DNA from 3 places in the Robertmurraya sp. GLU-23 genome. Region 1 is predicted to be linked to each of the others. Evidence: predicted binding sites of a transcription regulator. Region 1 holds the regulator's gene; each other region holds the start of a gene.
What was found. Region 1 encodes LexA, which represses DNA repair genes until DNA is damaged. Its sites were predicted from a motif close to CGAACATATGTTCG; they were not measured.
Positions count from the first base shown of each region.

Region 2: the regulator LexA is predicted to act here: its motif matches at 2,667-2,680, upstream of ACVBAX_RS24390 (carbohydrate kinase).
Region 3: the regulator LexA is predicted to act here: its motif matches at 3,932-3,945, upstream of ACVBAX_RS02170 (YqzH family protein).

Region 1 is NZ_JBRKCV010000002.1:364,330-370,315, reverse strand. It holds gene tkt (transketolase) at 1-130, opposite strand, end outside; gene ACVBAX_RS06175 (DUF896 domain-containing protein) at 293-526, opposite strand; gene ACVBAX_RS06170 (YneB family resolvase-like protein) at 641-1,321, opposite strand; gene yneA (cell division suppressor protein YneA) at 1,330-1,644, opposite strand; gene lexA (transcriptional repressor LexA) at 1,799-2,425, shown strand; gene ACVBAX_RS06155 (CBO0543 family protein) at 2,468-3,022, opposite strand; gene glnA (type I glutamate--ammonia ligase) at 3,201-4,535, opposite strand; gene ACVBAX_RS06145 (MerR family transcriptional regulator) at 4,571-4,978, opposite strand; gene ACVBAX_RS06140 (methionine gamma-lyase family protein) at 5,117-5,986, opposite strand, start outside.
Region 2 is NZ_JBRKCV010000027.1:19,565-25,550, forward strand. It holds gene ACVBAX_RS24380 (hypothetical protein) at 87-293, opposite strand; gene ACVBAX_RS24385 (pseudouridine-5'-phosphate glycosidase) at 603-1,517, opposite strand; gene ACVBAX_RS24390 (carbohydrate kinase) at 1,531-2,628, opposite strand; gene motB (flagellar motor protein MotB) at 3,098-3,898, opposite strand; gene motA (flagellar motor stator protein MotA) at 3,891-4,685, opposite strand; gene ACVBAX_RS24405 (DnaJ family domain-containing protein) at 4,850-5,224, opposite strand; gene ACVBAX_RS24410 (redoxin domain-containing protein) at 5,293-5,853, opposite strand.
Region 3 is NZ_JBRKCV010000001.1:431,310-437,295, forward strand. It holds gene proC (pyrroline-5-carboxylate reductase) at 139-984, opposite strand; gene ACVBAX_RS02160 (MBL fold metallo-hydrolase) at 1,447-2,415, shown strand; gene ACVBAX_RS02165 (SDR family NAD(P)-dependent oxidoreductase) at 2,848-3,651, shown strand; gene ACVBAX_RS02170 (YqzH family protein) at 3,675-3,854, opposite strand; gene ACVBAX_RS02175 (Y-family DNA polymerase) at 4,015-5,274, shown strand; gene ACVBAX_RS02180 (YolD-like family protein) at 5,287-5,619, shown strand; gene ACVBAX_RS02185 (CDGSH iron-sulfur domain-containing protein) at 5,654-5,863, opposite strand.

The DNA.
Region 1 (5,986 bases):
ACCACAGAGTGTAAGCCATTGGAGCAGCCCCCATCGGCATACCTGGATGGCCGGAATTAGCTTTTTCAATTGCATCAATTGATAAAGTACGTATTGCGTTAATTGCTAGTACATCTTTTTGTTCAAACATTTTTTCAACCCTTCCTATTCTTTATCTCAATAATCCCACTTTTTAATATTATATCTGCTCTATTATTTATACAACAGATTGCCTTAATAAATTTAGAAAAAAAACATATATTTTTTAATTTTCAGTGTTTTCTATCATTTTTTGGTAAATAAATTTAGTGGATTAATGTAGTTTTTTACTATTTTTCAATCTCTTGAGCTTTTCAGGTGTAACATCATCACCCAAAGGATCAACAATTTTTACACCTTGGAGCGTTCCTAGCATAGATGATCGAAATGTTTGTAAATATTCACTACGAAGCTTTGACTGCTCCTTTGCTTCCGTCTCAGTTAATCCATCAGCTTTTGCTTTTTTTGCTAGTTCATTGATTCTAGCCATTTTTCCCTTCGGTAGCATCTCTTTGCTCCTTCTCTTTTAGTTTTACTAATAGAAATCATGTTACTAAAAGTTATAGTCTTTGACAAGGAAGAAGCGTAAAGAGGTACGAATAACAAAAAATGCCAACGATTTTTATGACTTGTTGGCATTTAGTGAGATATTTTTTTGATGTTTTAGCTCTTCTATGTATTCAAGATATCTCCGATTTACTGTAGCTTTTGAAATATCATAACCAAACCCTCTTAAAGTAGCAGCGATTTCAGAGAATGTTAAATCATTGTTTCGTAACCGTACAATCTCTGTTATCGGTACTTCAATACGTTCTCTCCCGGCATGAACACCTTTGTTTTTCAGATTTTTCTCTGGTCTGTAACCGTTTTGAACAGCTCTGTTCATTCCTCTTTTAATTTTACTATTATGAAGCTTTCGCTGATATTCTTCTACCATACTTACAATTTGCAAAACCATAGAATCCGATTCGGACAATTGTAACTCACCATTATGTGATACACTGAAAAGTTTGATGTTATCCTTAAGTATACAATGAAGCAAAGCAATTTTGGCATTTCCTCTACCAAGTCTCGTTTCATCCTGAATTAGGACAGCTTCTACTTTCTCTTCCTTTAATCGTGACAGCAGGAGCAAAATACCTTCTCTGTCAAAGTCATATCCACTCGCCTGTTCTTTTATCACTTCAACAACTTCCATTCCGTGTTGTTGTGATAGCTTCAATAGTTCTTCTTCCTGCCTTTTTAGAGAAGAGTACTGTGATTCTTTTTCAGTACTAACTCTACAATAGATAATTGCCTTCATAATCCCTCCTATTTCGATGCTAGCTGAGTAACAGTGGAATCGTTTAATTCAACAGGGATATAGATCTTATCTCCTACTAATAATACATTTCCATTAATATCATTGATTTCTTCCACCCAGGAAACAAACTCTGTTTCAGATAATGCATGTTTATCTGCATAGTCCTTACAAAGATCCCAAAGTGTTTCCCCTTCATTAATTGTTACAGCCATATATTTTTCCTCAACTGATTCATCATTAGAAATTACTAAAATAATAGACGATAGGATAGATAAGACAACTAGAATAATAGCATATGAGTATTTGTTCCATAAATTTTTCATGTAAAACACCTCTATTAGAATGTATGTTCGTATTTATATTTATATTATAGACCGAACATCTGTTTTGTGTCAACGATTATTCGAACTTATGTTTGTATGCACTGGTAGAACATGCTATAATAAAGTCAAGATTAACCAATGAGGGGCGGTAAGTATGACAAAACTATCAAAACGTCAGGTAGATATACTAGAATATATAAAAGAAGAAGTTAAACAAAAGGGCTATCCGCCTTCCGTTCGTGAAATTGGCGAAGCTGTTGGTTTAGCGTCAAGTTCAACCGTACACGGCCACTTAGCTAGACTTGAAAGTAAAGGGTATATCCGCAGAGACCCTACAAAGCCACGAGCAATTGAAATTCTGGATCTTGATGAGGTAGTAAGTAATATACCAAAATATAATATTGTTAACGTTCCTGTAGTCGGAAAAGTAACTGCGGGTATACCTATAACTGCAATCGAGAATGTGGAAGAGTATTTTCCTCTCCCAGAACGTCTTGCCCCTGCGGATGAACAAGTATTTATGCTTGAGGTTATGGGAGACAGTATGATTGAGGCTGGTATCCTTGATGGTGATTACGTGATTGTGAAGCAGCAGCAAACAGCGAATAACGGTGATATCGTTGTTGCCATGACTGAGGAAGATGAAGCAACAGTGAAGAGGTTCTTCAAAGAAAAGGATTATGTTCGTTTGCAGCCAGAGAACTCATCCCTAGCACCAATTATCCTACGAAATGTGTCTATTCTTGGAAAAGTTATTGGAGTATATCGTCATATTCATTAATTAGTGAAAGCAAGCATCGAATGATGCTTGCTTTTCTTATTATCACAATGGCTCAAAGCTCTTTCTTCGACTAAACCAATGAGCCACAAGATACAAGAACAATATGATAAAGAATGAATAGGTATAAGCCCAATCTATTTTCTTATACATATCCATCATCGCCATCATCGGCATCCCAATGTATGCACTAATACCAGCCACAATGATTCCCTTTATAAATGGATTAACGTTCGGTTTGTATTGAAGGAAAAACATAATAAGGACCGGCATAAGAGAATAACGAAGCGAATAACTTATTGTCGGAATTGGAATGGCTTTTACTGGATAAACCCACCTTCCATGTTCCACTCCTAACGCATCAATCGTTGTAGATAGTATCATTACGATAAATACTGAAAAAAGCAATCGTGCTGAGCTCTCCCTTTTACGGAATATTGCCCAGAGTGCCCATGGAACAATGATCATTAACACCGCAACCCACCATTGCCAAGTGAAAAAAAAGGCATTTATGGTCGCATCTATAATAAGATGATTTCCCTCTTTAATTAAGTCGGTTCCTTTTTCGACTCGCTTTAGACCATCTTGAAACGTCATCATTTTTCCCCCGCAACATAACTTCAAATAACTGTAATTGGTTGTATTATTTAGTAAAATTGAGATTTTTATTCACGAGCCTTAAATCGTTTCAAGTTAGTTTTATAACCGTCCTCCACCATTAACAACATACAAAAAACCCTCAAACACATTAAAGTGTTTGAGGGTTTCTATGAACGGATTAATACATTGACATGTATTGTTCTCTTTCCCATGGATGTACTTGCGTACGGAACATATCCCACTCGATCTCTTTTGCTTCTACGAAGTGTTCGAAGATATGCTCTCCAAGAGCATAAACCATTGTTTCGTCTGACTTTAAGTTATCTAAAGCAGCAGCAAGTGTAGCTGGTAGATCTTCGATACCTACAGCTTGACGCTCTTCTTTGTTCATAACGTAGATGTTGCGGTCAACTGGAGCTGGTGGTGTTAAAGAGTTCTTCACTCCGTCAAGTCCTGCAGCAAGTAATACAGCCATTGCTAAGTAAGGGTTAGCAGCTGGGTCAACGCTACGTACTTCTACACGAGTGGAAATTCCACGAGAAGCAGGGATACGGATTAGCGGTGAACGGTTTCTAGCAGACCATGCAACATAGCAAGGTGCTTCGTAACCAGGTACTAAACGCTTATAAGAGTTTACAGTTGGGTTTGTTACAGCTGTAAAGTTTGGAGCATGCTTAATGATACCAGCGATGAACTGACGAGCAGTATCACTTAGTTCTAAGTTTCCAGTTGGATCGAAGAATGCATTCTTGCCTTCTTTGAATAAAGAAACGTTACAGTGCATTCCAGAACCATTTACTCCGAATAATGGCTTCGGCATGAATGTAGCATGTAGACCGTGCTTACGTGCAATTGTTTTAACAACAAGCTTGAACGTTTGGATTTGGTCACAAGCACTTAATGCATCAGCATATTTGAAGTCGATTTCGTGTTGTCCTGGAGCTACCTCATGGTGAGACGCTTCAATTTCAAAGCCCATTTCTTCTAGCTCTAACACGATATCACGACGGCAGTTTTCACCAAGGTCTGTTGGAGCAAGGTCAAAGTATCCACCGTTGTCGTTTAATTCAAGTGTAGGCTCTCCAGCTTGGTCAAGCTTGAATAAGAAGAATTCTGGCTCAGGTCCAAGATTGAAATCTGAGAATCCTAAGTCTTGCATTTCTTTAATAATTCTTCTTAAGTTGTTACGTGGGTCACCAGCGAATGGAGTTCCATCTGGATTGTAGATGTCACAGATTAAACGTGCCACTTTACCTTTTTCAGCTGTCCAAGGGAAAACTACCCATGTGTCTAAGTCTGGATATAAGTACATGTCTGACTCTTCGATACGAACGAAACCTTCGATAGAAGAACCGTCAAACATCATTTTGTTGTCTAAAGCTTTTTCAAGCTGACTGATAGGAATCTCAACGTTTTTGATTGTTCCTAAGATGTCAGTGAATTGCAGACGAATAAACTTAACATTTTGTTCTTCTGCCATTCTTGTAATATCATCTCTTGTAAACTTAGCCATTTTGTTTCCTCCCTTGAATAGTAAATCTCTTTTTATTAATGGAAAAAGCGTGACATATCACCTTGACGCAACGACGAGCGATTAAAACGGCCAGCATGCATAAGCTCTGAGCGCAACATTTTACGTAACTCATCATCGGACAGATCACGTCTTGCTTTTTCTGCTTCCTTCACTATTTCTTCTGATAGCACCTGTTGCTCTTTCACAGAAAAAATTTGCTTAATTCCTGCAAGATTTACACCTTGCTCGATCAAATCTTTTATTTCTAAAAGCTGATCAATGTCATTCAAAGAAAACATTCTTCTGTTTCCCTCAGTTCTTGCCGGAGAGATCAATTGGTGCTCTTCATAATATCGAATTTGTCTTGCAGATAGTTCTGTAAGCTGCATCACAATTCCAATTGGAAATAATGGCATGGAACGACGGATATCACTTCCGCTCATTTGCTGTCCCTCCATTTCTCTCTTTCATATTTTTATTATATGAAATGTCAGTTTTTCTGTCAACATAATGTTAGTTTATATAACATGGAATTTTTGTAGAAAAAGAGAAATATTAAAGCTCTCTATAAAATCTACGACTTAATTGAAATCAATTAGTTGTTTTTCAGCTAATCGGTTTAACGCGATCAGTATGGCCATTTTCACATGTGAATAGGTTAGTCCTCCCTGTATATAAGCAACATACGGTGGTCGTATTGGTCCATCGGCGCTTAATTCAATACTTGCACCTTGTATAAATGTTCCCGCAGCCATGATCACATCATCTTCATAACCAGGCATATAAGCTGGGTATGCTGTTACATGTGAATTAATAGGAGAAGCAAATTGAATGGCTTGGCAAAAGGCAATCATTTTCTCTTTGTCATCAAATTGAACCGATTGAATCAAATCTGTCCGTTCTGCATCCCAGGCTGGATTTGTGTTCATCCCTAATCTGTCAAGCATAGCTGAGGTAAAAACAGCACCCTTTAATGCTTGTCCAACCACATGCGGTGCCAAAAAGAAGCCTTGATACATTTCTTGAAGGCTATAAAGAGAGGCACCCGCTTCAGCTCCGATACCCGGTGAGGTCATCCTATAGGAACATGCTTCAACATATTTTTCTTTTCCAACGATATAACCCCCAGTTTTGGCAAGCCCACCACCTGGGTTCTTAATTAAGGATCCTGCCATCAAGTCAGCTCCAACATGGCAAGGCTCTAATAACTCTACAAACTCACCATAACAATTATCAACAAATACGACAACATCTTCTTTTATATTTTTAACAAATTTAATCATGTCTTCAATTTGATCGATGGTAAAAGATGGTCGGTTTGCATAGCCTTTGGAACGTTGAATACCGATCATTTTTGTATTCGGCTTGATCATTGTTTTTACATGTTCGTAATTGACCTGTCCATCCTCTTTTAAATCTACAGTTTGATAAGATATTCCAAATTCCTTTAA
Region 2 (5,986 bases), on a different contig from region 1:
ACATTTGTAAGATCAAGCACAAAAATCATAAGTCTTCATGTCGCCCACTGTCGAAATCATTTTTAAAATTTTCTGACTTTTAATGATTAAGTCTTTATTCCTAGTTTTTGATTCTCATATGCTTTTAATTTTCTTTGGATAGGAATGATATTTACATGTACCCTTTCAAGTGTAACCGCATCAAAAAAAGGTAACTTTGTTAGATTATGACCACATATCGGACAGATCCATTCCCCTGCTTCCGAACTGCTGTATGATGGACGATAACATTTGTCACAGTTTTTCCGGTACATTCCCGCCACCTACTATTCTAATAGTTTTCGTTTCTTATTCTATTATTTTTCGTTCTATATAAAGAATAATTTACTTTTATTTTAGACGGATGTGAGGGTAAACTAAACACTCTAAAATGACCATTTTTTCGTTATAATGAACAATTCCCTTTAGTTTTCAGCTCTTTTCTCCTTCTTTCTTACTTTTATAATTTTTTTAAGAACAAATTGTTCGTTACAGTGTACATTTTCAAAATTGTAAATCTAGTACTATTTTTATGCAAAAAAAAAGGAATCAGTCCTTGTGAGACTGACTCCTCAAAAATATTTTTAAGATAGAGTGTTAAGTTGAACTGCTATTTTTGATCCAACATCAGCATTATTTTTAACCAATGCAATATTTGCTTCTAAGCTTCTTCCTTCTGTAAGTTCTTTTACCTTTGCTAAAAGGAATGGAGTGACATTTTTACCCGCAATCTCATTTTCCTTTGCTTCTGTTAATGCCGTTTCAATCACATTATTGATAAATTCCTCTTCAAGAGCATCTGTTTCCGGGATTGGGTTAGCAATCACCACTCCACCGTTCAATCCTAATTCCCACTTTGTACGAATCATGCTCGCTGCTTCCTTTTCATCTTCCACTTGAACGTTCACTTGGAAAGGACTTGTTCTTGTATAAAAAGCCGGAAGAACATCAGTACCAAAGCCAACCACTGGCACCCCATGAGTCTCTAAATACTCTAATGTTAAACCAATATCAAGAATAGACTTCGCACCTGCGCACACAACAGCCACATTGGTTTGAGCGAGTTCTTGAAGATCTGCTGAAACATCCATCGTTACTTCAGCTTCACGGTGAACTCCACCAATCCCACCGGTTACGAACACTTCAATGCCAGCAAGCTCTGCACAAATCATCGTTGCTGCTACTGTTGTTGCTCCATTTTTCTTTGTCGCTACTAGGTATGGTAAATCTCTACGGCTCGCCTTTTCAATGTCCTTTCGGGTAGCAAGCATTTCTAACTCTTCGTCTGATAAGCCTATTTTTATTTTTCCGTCTAAAATAGCAATTGTAGCTGGTACCGCACCATTTTTACGAATAATATCCTCTACTTCCTTTGCCGTTTGCACATTTTGTGGGTACGGCATTCCGTGAGAAATAATCGTTGACTCTAATGCCACGACTGGTACATTATTTTTTTTCGCTTCTAAAACTTCTTGTGAGTATTCTAAATATTTTTCCATGTTTGTTTTCTCCTTAGTGGAAATTATGTTGAAAAGCTTCTTGTAGCTGTTGATGGTTCAATGTCGGGTTAACCGTTTCCTCTGTTGCTAAAGTTAGCATCGAACATGCCATTCCAATTTTGCAGGCATCTTCTGTTTTTAACTCGCGTAAATAGGCATAGACAATTCCTGCAACCAGCGCATCTCCTGCACCCGTTACATCTACAACATCTACCTTTGGCGGTAACAGTACACCCGCTTCATTTGTCTTTGTAAAATAAATAAGTCCCTTGTCTCCGCGAGAAATGACCACTCTCTCAACGCCTTTTTTCATAATTGCTTCTGCCGCCTTAAAAAAGTCACCTTCTTCTTTAATTTGTCTCTCCGCTAAAGCCTCTGCTTCGTCCTTATTTGCTATTAGCCAGGCCACACCATCAAGATTTTGTGGTAACTTCTTAATTTTCGGAGCTGAAACAGGAGTAATCACGAGTGGAATCGCTTCTTCTCTACAACGATCAATTACTTTTGCGAGTACGTCAGAAGGGAAGTTTGTATCAAGCATCACAAGCTCTGTTGATGCAAGAAAACCCCAGCGTTTTTCAACAAACTCTAAATCAACAGAATCATAAATACCCATATCTGCTAGAGCAACCGCCATTTCCCCATCCACATCTAAAACAGCCGTATACGTTCCTGTTACTTCATTTGGAAGAATTTTCGAAGGCTCTATATCAACGTAAGCCCTAGTATAGTCTAGTAACCATTTCCCTTCATGATCATCACCTACAACACTCATAAGAGAAACATCTAATCCTAGTCTTCCCAAGTTTTCGGCAATGTTCCTTGCAACCCCTCCGCAAGAATTACTAGTGCTAGCAGGATTGGATGTTCCTAACTGCAGCTTATCGATCGCTTGCATTTTCCTATCTACATTCGCTCCACCTATACAAATCACCTGTTTTTTATTAGGTAATACATAGGCCCGACCTAATAGTTTTCCTTGCTTTGTAAGAGAAGAAATATAACCAGCAACAGCTGAACGAGATAAGCCCGTCCTTTCCGCCAACTCATTTTGAGATATAAATGGATCTCTTTTAATCAGTCCAAGTATCGTTGCTTCCTTATCACTCATAATTCACCTCATGATAATATAGACATTTGTCTTTATTATAAACTTTTGTTTGAACATTTACTACCCTTATTATTCTCACTTATTGGAAAAATATATCTAATTTCTTGAAACCCGATTGTTGTCAATTGCTAAATTTGTATAATTTATGAAATTTGTTTGCTATTTTTGTGAAAAAACACTATAATTAAAGTAGATTCAACCATGTGTGAAGGAGGTATTTCCATGACCGTTGTTCACATCTTGAATTTTACCATTCCAATTGCATGCATACTCTTTGCTGGGATTTTAATGGATCGAATGTGTAAGCCGGAAGTACCACAACCTGATAATAACAACGATTAGTTTTTGTGTTTTGCGTTTCTTGTAAGCGCTTCCTAATGAATAATCCCTTGTATCTCTTTTTGGTCACTCTTTTTGGAGTGACCCTTTTTTATTTTTAAAATAGAAAAAGACTGAACCTATTGTAGGCTCAGTCTGCCGTTCTTGGTAAAATTAAAATTTCTACACGACGATTTTTCGCTTTTCCAGCAGCATCTTCATTTGAAGCGATAGGTTGGAATTCTCCGTATCCCTTCGCACTAAACCAACTTGGATCAAGCTTGTCGTTTTCAAGTAAGATTTTCATAAAATTAATAGCACGCATGACGCTTAGCTCCCAGTTAGATGAGAACTGTGCATTTTTTATTGGAACATTATCTGTATGTCCACTGATAATAACACTTCGGGCTGGATCCATAACGAGTAAATCTGAGATTTCTCTAACAATGGTTAAATCCTGGGTTCTAACAGAGTCACTTCCTGATTCAAATAAAACATTGTCTCGTATCGTCACGTGTAATCCGTCATCTTCGAGTGTCGTCTCAAGTTTGTCTTCTAACCCTTTGGTAGTAATATACTCGTTTACCTTTGCTTGAATGGCTTGGAGCTCAACCTTTTCTGCTTGCTCTGCTAGCTGCTGCTTTTGCTCTTCGGTCATCCCTTGAGATTGAGCTTTAGATTGTTCAGTGCTATCAGAGTCATTTTGCTGCTCGTCTGGTGCAGTTGCGCCTTCTTCTGGAATCGGGCTTGGAAACTCAAATATTCCCGTTCCACTTGTAAACTGAGCATTAAACACTTCTGCCATTGCTTGAAACTTTTTCGCATCCAACGAACTCATTGAGAATAATACGATAAACAAAGCTAGCAACAGAGTTAAAAGGTCAGCGTAAGGAATTAACCAAGATTCGTCCACATGCTCCTCATGATGATGCTTTTTATGGCGCTTACTCATTTGCCGGTTCTCCTGTCGCCGCTAAGAACTTCTTCTTTTCACTGCCAGGTAGGTACGAAGCTAGTTTTGTTTCAATTACTCGAGGAGCTTCTCCTTCTAGTATTGATAGAATTCCCTCTACCATCATTTGTTTAATTTTCACTTCTTGCTTAGACTTACGCTTCAATTTGTTTGCAAAGGGATGCCATAATACATAACCTGTAAAAATCCCTAATAGAGTGGCAATAAAGGCAGCACTTATCGCGTGACCTAGTCCCTCGATATCATTCATGTATCCAAGGGCAGCAATCAAACCTACTACTGCACCCAGTACCCCAAGAGTTGGAGCGTACGTTCCTGCTTGCGTAAAAATTAGTGCACCAGATTGATGCCTTTCTTCCATCGCTTCAATTTCTTCCGAAAGCACGTCGCGAATATAGTCGGCACTTTGTCCGTCAACAGCAAGCGATAATCCATTTTTCAAGAAATCATCGTCGATTTCATTCGTCTTTGACTCTAGAGCTAATAGCCCCTCTTTACGAGCTAGCTGCGCCCAATCAGAAAACATTTTAATTAAGTCTGCTGGGTTTGGTAGCTTGTCTTCTTTAAAAAGCTTTCCGAAAAGCTTGGGTACTCTTTTGATTTCACTTGTTGGGAATGCAATTGTCACGGCCCCTACCGTTCCTAACAAGATAATTAAAAGTGCCGCAGGATTCACAAGCTGCACGGGGCTAACACCTTTAAAGAACATCCCCACTAGTACAGCTACGACTCCGATGACAACACCTATTACCGACGTTTTATCCATACTTCATTCTCCTGTCTTTTCCTGAGTATCTTTTATGATAGAAGTCCTCTTTCTATCAACCTACTACTTTTTATTTCGGCTAATTATGTCATTTTTTAAGGGATTATTTAAAAAAATTATGCTGGAAGATGTGACAAAAAAATGCCTAAGAGGTTCCTTAGGCATTAAAATAACTTCTTATTTATTTTTTGCTCATAATTTTTAAAGATAGAAGAGTTTGTGTTCACGCGGCGTTTGGATAACATACTGTTATAACGCAGCATCTTTTCGTTTATCTTTTTCTGAAGACCAAGTTTTTGTTCATCGTCATCACAGGCATTTAACAGTGATTCAATAGACATCATTTCCTGCTTGAGTGCATATTCTTCCGGAGAATATCCCGCATTTTTCAACACGGTATATGCCATACGAAGTTCTTCTGGAATGGCAGATAAATCATCGAGTTTTAATGGTTTCCCATAGCCAGGTAAATGATCGAAGTCACCATTTTCAATCGCCTTACGAATGCGTTCCTCCGACATAGTTTGAGAAAAATCCATGAACATCCCTCCTTCCCTTATTATACCTTGTATAGTGGAAAGCGAGGGAGTTTTCCATCATTTGTTTTCTAACTTTGATCAGGCATCCAGTTTGCTGGGACACCTTTACCGGTATTTTTTGCATGTTGAAGGGCCTGCATAAGCCTTACATGTTCATAAAGGTTTCGTCCGACTTCCCTCGGATAGACGAGCTTAGCAACAATGATCTGTTCCGGATCTATAAAAAAAGAGGCTCTAAACGCAGCTCCTGTTTTCTCATCCAGTACTCGATACGATTTGGAGATCGCATGAGTTCTGTCACTCAACATAGGGTAGTAGACATTTTGTAAAGAGGGAGTGGTTTCACGAAACACTTTATGTGAATAGATGCTATCTGTGCTAATAGCCAAAATCTCCACATTCATTCCCTGAAAATATGGGTAAACAGCAGCGACCGCTGCTAGTTCTGTCTCTCAGACGGGTGTAAAGTCACTTGGATAGAAAAATAATAGAAGCCATTTCCCTTTATATTGCTCAAGTTCAAATGATTTGATTTCTCCATTTACAAATCCATTTGTCGTAAATGTTGGAGCTTGATCGTCTCGAGTCGCATAAAATGGCTGTTGTTCATTTTGAGATTGATTGGTCACTTAGATCCCCCTCCCTTTTAAAAAATTCACAACCCATTACTTTCTATAAATATGCATGAACCTTCTGAACTGTCCTGTTTCTTTTCTACATAGAAGGGAATTTTTCCGGAAAAGCTAATTTGGAGGAAAGGAG
Region 3 (5,986 bases), on a different contig from region 1:
TCTTCAGATTACCAAATCAGATGGAGTAGCTACTGAAGAATCCTATCAATAGATAAAAAAGGTCAACCAGAAATCTGGCTGACCTTTTAATACAAACGGGTGCGTTAGTTAGAAAAGGAGCGGTAAATACATAATTTACTACAAAGTCCTCTGCACACTCTCCATCTGCTCCGCAATATTTTTCCCTAACCGTTTACATTGAGCAGTTGCTTCTTTTATACATTCCACAAACGCTTCCTGAACTCCGTGAGCAGCAAGGATTTTTAATCCAGCTTCCGTTGTTCCACCAGGACTTGTTACCGCATGGCGAAGTTCCTGTGGTGTTTTAGTCGTTTTGGCTACCATATGCGCTGCTCCTATTAAGGTTTGAACAATTAATTGTTGGGCCATTTCTCGCTCTAAGCCTATTTCAACGGCGCTTTTTTCCATCGCTTCAATCAAATAATAGATATAGGCAGGACCACTACCGGATAAGCCTGTGACCGCATCTAACTGGTGTTCCTCTACAAAAGCGGTCATCCCCACTGTGTCAAAAAGCATTTGCACATTACTTTTTTGATCGTCATCTACTTTGTCATTGACCGCAATCGCTGTGGCAGATAGACCTACTGTTGCTGATGTATTAGGCATCGCGCGAACGATTGCTAGCTGCTTTTGTGAAAGTAATTCAATCGAATCCATTGAGACACCTGCTAAAACAGAGACAATCAACATGTTTGACTTTAATAAATGCCGTACTTGTTCAATGGAGGCTGCAGCATCCTTTGGCTTCATCGCAAGTAGAACCATGTCTGCTCCTTCCAATAGTTCACGATGATCATACGTGGAGCTGACGCCGTATTGCTCGTGAAGTGTTGCCAGTCGATCTGCATTGCTGCGATTGGTCACCCATATTTTTTCTGGGGTGATTAATTGATTTTCCACAATCCCCGCAATTAATGCCTCTGACATTGATCCTGCTCCGATAACTGCTATTTTCTCCACGTTTTTTCCTCCTAAAAATCCATTTATAAAAACAAAAAAGACCCTTCATCCTAACAAGGACGAAAGGTTTTAGCTTCCGTGGTACCACCTTCATTTTCATTTTTGCGCGTTCACGCATAAATGAAACTCAAATCCGTTAACGCCGGAGAACACGGTTAGGTTTGCCTAACAGCTCATAAGGTAGGTTCGGTGGGTAAGGGACGGTAAAGCCTCTCAGCCGGTGAGCTTTACTCTCTTTCGTCTTTTGCCACGTACTGGTCTTATTCATTGCCACTTTAACGCTCTAAATGATTTATTAGTGATTATGCAAGATAACAAGCCCTTCTGTCAAGAGGGAATGTAGCTTGACTATTTGCATTTTTCAAAAAACGATATATGAAAATAATGACATTCCTAATAACATTGGGTAAAATATACATATGTACTATTGTTATATAACAATTATAATCAAGGGGTTTGAATATGACAGAATGGCATGATGGAATTGCAAAGCTGGTTTTGCCTACTCCTTTTCCAGTCGGCGATGTGAACGTGTATGTAATAAGGGGGGAACGTTTGACATTAATAGACGTCGGCCCAAATACGGAGGTAGCATTTGTATCGCTTCAAAATCAACTAGCTACACTTGGTCTAAAGGTAACAGATATTGAACAAGTCATACTAACCCATGATCATCCGGATCATGCAGGCTTGCTCGATCAGTTTTCTCCTGATTTAGAGGTTTATGGACATGCTAACAATGAACGCTGGCTGAATCGGACCGAAGAGTTTTATCATGACTACGATTCTTTCTATCGGCAGCTGTTTATGGATTGTGGCATTCCGGACAAGTATTATGACCCTTTTATCGGTGGAATGAAACAAATGCTCTTGTTTTCCTGCAACCGATCCTTATCAGGTACGCTTTCTGAGGGGGAAGTTCCAATCGGATTATCTGAATGGACGGTGATTGAAACGCCTGGTCATGCCCAGAGTCAGATTGGTCTATTTCGTAAAAAGGATGGGGTGCTGATTGGGGGAGATCTTCTATTAGCGCATATTTCAGCGAATCCGCTTCTAGAGCCTCCGCTCCCAGGAGAGAGAGAACGTCCAAAACCACAGCTACAAGTGAATGAATCCTTGCAGAAGCTTCTTACCCTTTCTATACGTCTTACTTATACGGGTCATGGAGAAGAGGTAACGGATGTTCATGGTCTTGTTGAAAAGAGACTATCTCATCAAGTTTTGCGCGCTGAGCAAGTGAAGGAGTGGCTGGAGAAAGAATCTATGAACGCTTTTCAAATATGTCAACGCTTATTTCCTTCTGTCTACAAAAGGCAGCTGGGATTGACCATTTCAGAAACCATCGCACAATTAGACTTTTTATTAGATAGGGAAAAAATAAAAGCCACAAAGGTAAATGGCACCTTTGTTTACCGTACGGCTCCATAAAAAATGAAGCTCCTTTCTAAAAACGGAAAGGTGCTTCATTTTAACGGGTTCGGCTACCTGTCGAACCAATATTCTGCCTCCTCCCCAATTATAAAAGAGAATTAGCAGGGTTCGAAAATTAAGCGGAGAAAATTCTCTTAATTTAGAAATGGCGCTGAAAATAGTTTAAACAGACGGAGAGATTCCGACTATTTACTCAAAAAACGTGAAAATGAGTAATTTTGTTTTGCTTAATCGGAAAATCTCCTCTTATATACCCTGAACCGAACCCTATTCTGCACTTTAACCGAAAAAGCTCCGTTTATTTCAAAATTTTTTGTAGGCTAAATGGTATATCAAATTGAAGGTAAATACGTAGGCTTGATTTTTTTAGCTTTTTTCAAAGGGTTTATGGTAAGTTATATGTAGCTCGACAAATGCTACATAGATAAGATGGTGATTGTATTGGAACAATTAAAAGGGAAAAATATTATTATCACTGGAGCATCTTCTGGGATTGGAGAAAAGGTGGCTCTTATGGCGGCTGAGCGCGGAGCACGGCCCATTCTTGTAGCTCGCTCTATTGACAAGCTACGAACACTCGGTGAGGAAATTAACCAAAAAACGGGTGCGAATGCCTTGTTTTTTCAGTTGGATGTTGGTGATATCAATCAGGTTCAACAGGTGTTTTCACAAATTAAACAAGAGGTTGGTCATATCGATATCCTCATAAACAATGCTGGGTTTGGTGTGTTTGATTCCTTTCATGAGGCCGATTTTGCTGATATTGAAAAAATGTTTCAAGTGAACGTACTCGGTTTAATGGCTTGTACGAAAGAGGTTCTTCCTGTGATGATGGCTCGAAATTCAGGTCATATTATTAATATTGCCTCACAGGCCGGCAAGCTTGCGACTCCTAAATCCAGTGGATATTCGGCTACGAAGCATGCAGTGTTAGGATTTACGAATAGCTTACGACTAGAGCTTGCAAAATCAAATATACGTGTATCGGCGGTAAACCCTGGTCCGATTGAAACCAATTTCTTTTCAATTGCTGATAAATCAGGAAACTACGTAAAAAACGTGAATCGATTCATGCTGAAATCGGATTATGTTGCCGAAAAAATTATTCAATTAATGCTCAACCCTAAGCGTGAGCTTAACCTTCCAGGCTGGATGAATATGGGGAGTACCATCTACAATCTCATCCCAGGGTTAGCTGAACGCTTTGTTGGTGGCTTTTTCGATAAAAAATAAAAATCACCTTGTGGGTGATTTTTTTAATTGGTCAAATATTCATAAACAGCATCGTTGATTAATTCAAATAAAGGAACCTGATCCTCTTGTGCCTGTTCTTCTACTATCCGTTTGTACAATTTCTCATAGTCCTCTTCACTTGCCTCATGCTCGTACTGCTGAAAGCATTGCCTAATCATTTTATAAATAAGTTTCTTCTCCATTCCCTTACACCTCTTCTTTAGGCATTATAACTTATTGATATTCACAAAAGGAAATAGAATAAAATTTCCATTGAAACCGAACGTATATTCGCTTAATATAAGAATATACTAAAGAAAAGAACAAATGTTCCTATTTGATGTTTGGGAGAGAGAGAACACGATGATTAATTACAGTGAGTTGCCCCATCAAACCATTTTATGTGTGGACATGAAGAGTTTTTATGCTAGCTGTTCAGCTGTTATTGAAGGGTTAGATCCACTTGAGTGTTATTTGGCAGTGATTGGAGATAAAGAGCGAGAGGGAAGTATCGTATTAGCTGCATCACCGAAGTTAAAGAAGGAATTTGGGATTAAAACCGGATCAAGGAAGTTTGAAATTCCAGACGATCCGAAAATTCAAGTAGTTGAGCCGAAAATGGCTACTTATTTACGTATTTCCACTGAAATTACGAAGGTGTTTCATCGTTACGTTCCAAAAGAAGCTATTCATACGTATAGCGTCGATGAGAGCTTTCTAAAAATTGATGGAGCCCTTCATTTATGGGGAGATGCCTGGACGGTTGCACAGAAGATTCGTGATGATATTGAGCGAGAATTTCAGCTGCCTTGTGCGATTGGAATTGGTCCGAACATGCTATTATCAAAGCTTTGTCTTGATTTGGAAGCGAAAAAGAAGGGAATTGCTGAATGGACGTACGAGGATGTAAAAACAAAGCTTTGGAATGTTTCTCCTTTACGTGAGATGTGGGGAATAGGAAGAAAGGTAGAGAAAACATTAAATGGAATGGGAATTTTTACGGTCGGTCAGCTTGCTCGCTTTGATTTGAAAAAGCTTGAGAAAAAGTTTGGGATTATGGGAAATCAACTGTACCACCATGCATGGGGAGTGGATTTATCCGAAATTGGAGCACCGATTATGGAGGGACAAATTAGTTTTGGAAAGAGTCAAATTTTGCTTCGTGATTATAAAGAGGAAGTAGAAATCAAACGCGTCATTCTAGAAATGTGTGAAGAGGTCGCGAGAAGAGCACGAACCCATAAGAAGGCAGGTCGAACGATTAGCTTCGGCATTGGTTATAGTCAGGACGAGTTCGGTGGAGGCTTTTACCGTTCGCGGTCAATTGAGGTGCCGACAAACGTGACGATGGAGCTGTATGACGTTTGTCTACGTCTATTTGCGGAGCACTACGAAGGAAAAACGGTACGAAAAATCTCCATCGCCCTTAGCAATATTTGTGATGATACAGACTATCAGTTAAATATTTTTGAACCGAATGGCTGGAAGGAACGAGAGCTCGGCTATGTTGTGGACCGTATCCGCAATCGGTATGGACATGGTGCTCTATTACGTGCGGTATCGTATACAGCAGCGGGAACGGCGAAGCATCGTGCGAAGCTAGTTGGCGGTCATAAGAGGTAAGGAGGAACAAGGATGATTCGAGATAGAGGAAGAATCAAGTGGACATCAATGATGCTTCCTGAGCATGTTAAGCTGTTGCGCGATTGGGCGGAAGCGGATTCTTACGAGAAAGAAAAGGAGATGGATGAACAAAAGCTGGAGGAGATGAACCATTTGTTATTAGCGGCGATGGAGGAGCATCAAGCGGTGATGGTCACTCATTATCGTTACCGGAAGCACGAATTGATTATCGGACAAATCCATTATTGGGATGAGCTTCAGCAAAGGCTTCATATTGTTGATCATTTTGGGGAGGTTCACCGAGTCCCCCTTTCGAGCATTGTAGATGTACAAATGAAAGAGTAAGAGCAGTCTCCGAAAGGAAACCGCTGCTTGAAGATTATTCAGGAGTTTTTACTGCGCGATCACGGGCCTGAAACTTTCCTTTATGCGCTCCATCGCAAAAGGGACGTTTGGATGAGAGACCACAACGGCATAAAGAAAACGTGGGTTTCGTTTCAAATACATTTCCGTCCATATCAATCAATTCAACCTCACCAGTGACACGTAAAGAACCGTTGTCCATTACTTTAATCTGAACCTTCGACAAACTGACCACTCCTATCAAAAAAATGTAATAATCTCGTAAAGAATTCATTGCCGAAAAGCAAATCATAGGGCAATAAAAAAACGCTATGTTACAATGATTATATGAAGTGACATAGGAAACATG